2 regions of the Aminomonas paucivorans DSM 12260 genome follow, and region 2 is predicted to be linked to the other one. Evidence: riboswitches for the same ligand, from Rfam matches in the RefSeq annotation. Region 2 holds a riboswitch; the other holds the start of a gene.
The links. Region 2 has a riboswitch for molybdenum cofactor ahead of APAU_RS03215 (hypothetical protein). Riboswitches for the same ligand answer to the same signal wherever they lie in the genome.
Positions count from the first base shown of each region.

Region 1: linked by a shared signal. The riboswitch ahead of APAU_RS01150 (molybdopterin-binding protein) and the one ahead of APAU_RS03215 (hypothetical protein) in region 2 are both predicted to bind molybdenum cofactor.

Region 1 covers NZ_CM001022.1:254,401-257,802, reverse strand. Annotated here, with positions in the region: molybdenum cofactor riboswitch at 1,059-1,153, shown strand; gene APAU_RS01150 (molybdopterin-binding protein) at 1,306-2,268, shown strand; gene fdhF (formate dehydrogenase subunit alpha) at 2,299-3,402, shown strand, end outside.
Region 2 covers NZ_CM001022.1:726,308-729,709, forward strand. Annotated here, with positions in the region: gene APAU_RS03205 (ABC transporter permease) at 1-1,024, shown strand, start outside; gene APAU_RS03210 (hypothetical protein) at 1,088-1,753, shown strand; molybdenum cofactor riboswitch at 1,816-1,935, shown strand; gene APAU_RS03215 (hypothetical protein) at 2,070-2,810, shown strand; gene APAU_RS13505 (hypothetical protein) at 2,891-3,130, shown strand; gene APAU_RS03225 (amino acid kinase family protein) at 3,192-3,402, shown strand, end outside.

The sequences.
Region 1 (3,402 bases), 470 kb from region 2:
ACGCCAAAGCCTGTTCCCAGGGGAACCGCTCCCGGGGAACAGACCTCCCTCCCCGTTTGGGGAGTAACGACCCTTGTTGGAATGCCGAGCAATGAGAAAAAGGATTTGAGAACTCCGGCGAAGGCCCTCCTTCGCCCCAGGATCCCCGTGGATCCTGCACACGCTGCCAGGGCTGTCCCAGCCCAGGGTGGGTCCCCCACGGGACCCGGTCGACCTAAAATTCACAAGATATGCAAACGAACCCTCTCCCTTTCGCGCTCGAAAAAGGACGGAAAGCGGGGATACGGCGTCGGCAATGGGGGAACGTAGGCCGGCTCGCCCGAAAAGAGCTCGGGGCAAGAGGAACGTGCGGCCACGACATTTGGATATATTATGCACAAATTTCCCGGAAGGGGCAAGGGCAAAGAAAGCCCCCCCTGTTCTTGCACAAGAAACCTCCGGTTCTCCGCGAAAGAAAAAAGGCCCCGCCCTTTCCGCTGCTCTGCACAAAACAGGGGACAGGATCCTCTCGGTCCGATCCGGTTTCTCCCCGGCCAGGCCCGTCGCACACAGGACCTCCGGTTTGTGCTTCTTGGCACCAGCTCTCGCTTTTCCGAATCCCGAGACGAAAAAGGACATCTTGGGCCCATCGGAAACCTCCGAGGCAATCCCGTTCCCCATGACGGGACTCCTTCACTCGACCCACGATCCCCCTCTCGATCGGGGTTTGGCGCAACCCGATCCCGAAGGTTTCCTCTCCCCCAGGAAACCGGCCTCCAGTGACATATTTCACAGATATGCTTGACACGCCCACCAAGTCTGAATGAAGATGGCTCTGTGTTGTGAATGGCCTGCGGCCTATCCTCCGCGAGAACCACAGGGGGGAGGATGCGCAGCCTGCACTCCCGAAGCACCGAGGCAGACTCCGGGGTTGGTGCCCCCGGGGCGCGGCGGCTTTCCGTTCTGCGGCGGACATCCGGCGGAGGACGGTTCGCGAGAAAACTCCTCGGCGGCGGGGAACTTCCTGTACTCGACCGAAGACCCCAAGTCTCCCCCCAGGGGGAGACCCCATAGAGCGCCTCCGAGCCGCATTGCCTGTCGGGCCCCGTGTCCGTGGTGTGCGGCCGATAGGGTGTGTCTGGAAACGGGCACGCCTCCCTTGTTTGGCAAGGAGAGCCGCACACCTGCGTCTTGACGTAGGGGGACTGTGCTCCTTGCATGGGGCACGGTCCCTTTTTTTATGGAAAGGCGGAATCGCGGTGAAGACACGTGAAGACTGAAACCCTCCCGGTCGAGCAGGCCGTCGGCAGAATCCTCTCCCATGACTTGACCCTCATCGATCCCGTGGGGGGATTCAAGGGCGCCCGCTTCCGCAGGGGGCACCGCATCGCGCAGGAGGACGTGCCCCTCCTCCTGCGCATGGGCAAGTCCCACATCCGCTTTCTGATGCTGGACCCGGAGGAGGTCCACGAGGACGAGGCAGCGCTCCTCCTGGGACGAAGGGTCCAAGGGGAAGGGCTGGAGCTTCGCGGACCTGAGGAGGGGAAATGCACCCTCACGGCGACCCGTCCCGGCCTGCTGCACTTTCGGGACGAGGACGTGGACTTCATCAACCAGGACCCCGACTGGATCTTCACCACCCGGGCCAACCGGACCGCCGTGAGCCTCGGGACCCTGACGGCGGCCTTCCGCATCGGCCCCCTGGCCGTCCAAAGAGAACAGGTGGACCGCGTGCTGGGGGTGGCCCCCCTTTCCGTTCTGCCCTGGAACCCCTTCCCCACCGCCCTGGTCACCACGGGGCGGGAGATCTACGAAGGGCTGGTGCAGGACGCCTTCCTGCCCAAGCTGCAAACCAAACTCGTACCCTACGGCGCTCCCCTGATGGGACACACCCTCTGCCCCGACGACGCCTCCGAGATCGCCCGGGCCGTCGCCGCGTGGCTGGACAAGGGGGCCCGGATCGTCCTGTGCACCGGAGGCATGAGCGTGGATGCGGACGACCAGACACCTCGGGCCATCCGCTCCCTCTGCGACCGGGTGGTTTTCCGAAGGGTCCCCCTGATTCCGGGGGCCAACCTGATGCTTGCCCAGAAAGGGGAGGCATTCCTCGTAGGCGTTCCCGCCTCGGCGGTTTTTGCACAACGGACGTCCCTGGACGTCCTTCTGGATCGTCTCTATGCGGGCACTCCTCCCACGGGAGAAGAGGTCCGACGTTGGGGAAGGGGGGGATTGTGCAGGAGCTGCGACGCGTGCTCTTACCCTGGATGCGCCTTTTCCGCGCGCAGTTGAGGAATCTTCCAAGGAAAGGAGTTTTGGTTCATGGGTTCCAATCCCATCACAGCAAGAATCAACGGGAAAACCATCACCGCAGAACCGGGCATGACCATCATGCAGGCCGCACGAGCCAACGGCATCCACATCCCGTCCCTGTGCGACCACCCGGCCCTGCCACCCAGCGGCGCCTGCCGCGTCTGTCTCGTGGAGGTGGAGAACAACCCCAAGCTTCTGCCGGCCTGCACCACTCCCCTCACCGACGGCATGGGGGTGCTCACCCACAGCCCCAAGGCCATCGCCACCCGCAAGGCGGTGGTGGAAATGATCCTCATCCGCCATCCCCTGGACTGCTTCTCCTGTGAATCCAACGGTCGCTGCACCCTGCAGGATCTGGCCTACGAGCTGGGCATCGAAAAGTCCCCCCTGCGGGACGAGGGCGACGTGAACACGGACATCCCCCTGGACGACACGAACCCCTTCTACGTCCGGGACATGAACAAGTGCATCCTCTGCGGCCGGTGCGTCCGGTCCTGCGACTGGCAGTCGGGCTACCACGCCATCGACTTCCAGCACCGGGGCATCCACACCGCCATCAACCCGCCGGTGGGGGTGAAGCTGGAGGATTCGGACTGCGTCTTCTGCGGCCAGTGCGTCCAGGCCTGTCCCGTGGGCGCCCTGGTGGAGAAAAAAACCATCGGCCAGGGACGGTCGTGGCAGACCCAGGTCGTCCGCACCACCTGCCCCTACTGCGGGGTGGGCTGCCAGCTGGACCTCCACATGAAGGGCGACCAGATCACCCGGGTCACCGGGACCCCCGACGGCATGCCCAACCGGGGACGTCTGTGCGTCAAGGGGCGCTTCGGCTACGACTTCATCTACTCCGACGAACGCCTCACCAAACCCCTCATCCGAATCCGGAAAGGGGAAAAGAAAAGCCCGGAAGACACCTTCCGTGAAGCCAGCTGGGACGAAGCCCTCGGCCTGGTGGCATCCCGATTCAAGGAGGTGATCGAAGAGCACGGCCCGGATGCGGTCGGAGGGGTGAGCTGCGCGCGCAGCATCAACGAGGATTCCTACAGCATGCAGAAACTCTTCCGCATGGTCTTCAACACGAACAACATAGACCACTGTGCCCGGGTCTGACACGCT
Region 2 (3,402 bases):
GATCTTCGGGTTCGCCATCAACACGGAGGTGAAGCACCTGCCCACGGCGGTGTTCGACCAGTCCCTGAGCCGGGAGGGACGGGAACTGCTGGACGCCTTCGTGGCCAGCGGCTATTTCGACGTCCAGGAGGTGGCGAAGAGCTACGGGGAGATGAACGAGGCGGTGGAAAGCGGGCGCTGCAAGGTGGGCATCGCCTTGCCCCCGGATTTCGCCTCCCGTCTGGGGCGGGGGGAGCCCGGGGAGGTTCAGGTGGTGGTGGACGCCTCGGACTCCATGTCCGCCTCCTCCGCCATCGCGGCGGCCCAGATGCTGGGGATGGTGCGTTCCCAGCGGGTGCAGGCCCGGACCCTCCAGTCCCTGGGGATCCGGGGGGCGCGGGGGACCTACGACGTACGGGTCCGGTCCTGGTACAACCCGGATTTCGTCTCCTCCTGGTACATGGTGCCGGGGATCCTGGGGGTGATCCTCATCATGACCCTGGTGATGGTCACCTCCATGGCCATCGTCCGGGAGCGGGAGCTGGGGACCCTGGAACAGCTTCTGGTGACCCCCGTCCACCCCTGGGAGCTGCTGGTGTCCAAGATCGTGCCCTACATCTTCATGGGCTACGCCCAGACCACCCTGGCCCTCGCGGTGGGGGTGCTGGTGTTTCGTCTGCCCGTCCGGGGGAGCCTGGGGCTGTTCTACGCCCTCATGTCCTTCTACATCGTGGCCTCCCTGGCTCTGGGCATCCTCATCTCCAGCGCCGTGAAGACCCAGATGCAGGCCATGCAGCTGTCCTTCTTCATTTTCCTCCCCAGCGTGCTGCTGTCGGGGTTCATGTTTCCCCGGGAGGCCATGCCGCCGTTCTTTCGCGCCCTGGGGGCCCTGCTCCCCATCACCCACTTTTTGGTGATCGCCCGGGGAATCATCCTCAAGGGGCTGGGGATCTCCTTCCTCTGGGCTCCCGTGGGGGTCCTCCTGGCCTTCATCGTCGTGGTCTTCACCCTGAGCGTGCTGCGCTTCCACACCAAGTTGGAATGAGGATGCGTCCTCCCCCTGCCTCGGTGTATCCTTGCGGGAGAACGGCCAAACGGGGGGATGTTCATGAGGGCATGGAGAGGTCTGATCCTGGCGGCCCTGGCGATCCTTGGCGGAAGCCTCCGCGCGGAGGCGGTGGATTGGGGCGGGCTTCATTGGAGCTGGAACGCCCCGGAGGGGGGGCGCTACGAGGTCCTTCCCGGGGCCAAGCTGAGCCTCAAGGCCCCCTTCGGCTCCCGGCTGGCCCCCTTTCGCCGGGAGAGCGCCCTGCTCTTCACCCGGACCGTTCCGGACAACGATTTCAACCTGCGGACCCGGGTGCGCATCGCCGGGGAGGATCGGGTCTCCGGCAGCGCCTACGGCCTGATCCTGTGGAACGGGGCGGTGGATCGGGGGAAGGCTCAGTGGATCGCCTTCGGCCCTGAGAACCGGGGAGAGGGGACCCTCTCCGTCCGGGGGTGCTGGAAGGGCGGGGCGGACGGCAAGAAGGTCCTGCTGAAGCTGCCCTACTCCCGACCGGGGGTCTCCCTCCAGGTGCTGCGTCGCGACCGGAACACCTACGTCTTCTCCTTCGCTCCGGAGGCGGGGGACGGCTGGGTGGAGGCGGGGCGGCTCTCCTGCCCGGTGGTCTTCGACCGGGTGGGGTTCTTCGTGGAGTCCGATCAGGACGAGGCGACGCTGGTCTTCTCGGAGTTCGACTGGCGCATCGCCGTGGGCAGTCAGGGCGAATAGGGCTGCCCGCCGGGGCGGGCTTGCCAGGTTCGGGGGTTTTTTGGTAAGGTTCCGTCATCACAAAAGAGTTGGGCCTCCGAGCCCGGGCAGCCTAAAGGGGAAACCCCATGGCGCCGGGACGTTAGGGTGCAGGGGGAAACCGCTGTGCCTCCCTTTCGGAAAGGAGGAACCGGAACGATGCGTCGGGCCGGCTCCTTGCCATGGGGGCCGGCCCTTTTGTGAGCGTACCCTCTCATTGGAGGGGGAAGGTCCCCCAACCTTCCCCCTCCCCCCTTGTTGGACGCATCGTTTCCTCCATGGCCAAGGGAGGGGACTGTTGGTGCGATACTTTATCGGCTTCGACGACACGGACATCCTGGAGGCGGACCGGGGTACCGGCAAGTTGGCTCGTTGGTTTGCCTGCTCCCTCCCCGAAGGGTTCCGTTCCCTGGGGGTGCTGCGCCAGCAGCTCCTGGTAGACCCCCGCATTCCCTACACGTCCCACAACAGCGCCGCCTGCGTTGTGGCGGAGTCGGAGGACCCCGAGAGCGTCCCTCTTCTGGTGGAGGCTGCCGTCGGGCATCTGGCGACGCACTTTCTGGAAGGGAGCGACCCGGGGCTTTGCGTGGCCTCCGAGGTGGCGGACTGGGCGTGCCTGGAGGATTTCGGGCGACGGGCCGCCGGGGAGGTGCTTTCCCAAAAGGCGGCCCGGGAGGCGGCCCGGGGGGTGCATCTGTCCGCCCACGGGGGTACCGGGGACGGGATCATCGGGGCCCTGGCGGCGGTGGGGCTCACCCATCGGGGCTGGACCGGGCGGTACGTGGAGTTCGGCGGGCTGAGGGAGATCCCGCAGGAGGTCTCGGTGGGGGAACTTGCCGCCCGGGGCATCCGGGTGGCGCCGCTGGATCGGGACGCCACGGTCCCTCGGGAGGCGGACCGGGTGCTCCACGAGGGGTGGCTTCGCCCTCGCCTGCTGGGGGGGGTGCCGGTGCTCCCCGTGACCCCGGAAGGGCCGGGATGCTGGCGTTTTGCCGATCCCCGGAGGCGGGCTCCCGATGGGGGTAAGGCGCAGGGATGAGGCGAGAGCGCCTTGGGTTTGACGTGTCGGTGGTGTATTCTGGTAGAGCGACGCAATCCTAGAAAAGAGGGGGTCGTCTCATGAAAGGGACCATTTTCTACCGGGAACGGCGGAAGATCGAGGAAGGGGAGCGCAAGCCCCGCTTCCGGGTGGTGGCGGTGTCGGGGGCGGACCTGAAGGTCTTCGCCACCCACCTCCGCATGGAGGAACTCCGGGCCCTGGCGGCGGCGGTGGGGGCGGAACTGATGCCCCTGGAGGCCGGAGGCGGGGAGGAAGGGCACGAGCACCGGCGCAAGAAGAACGGCTGCTGCGAGCAGTAGTCGCGAGGGGGAGGGGGCCGGAGTCCCCTCCCCCGGGAACGCTTCGGAGGGAGGATCGGCCATGTCCCTGGTTCGGGACCGAGACGGCAAACGACTGCACATCAAGAGCGTTCTCATGGGGGAAAGTCTGGTCTCCCGAGATCTTCCGGACAAGCTCCACCTGGCGCCCCAGGCCCGCCTCTTTCCGGACGTGAACGTCCTCAAGATCGGCGGCCAGTCCATCTGTGACCGGGGGGCCAAGGCGCTCCCGGGGATCATCCGGGAGCTGGTGG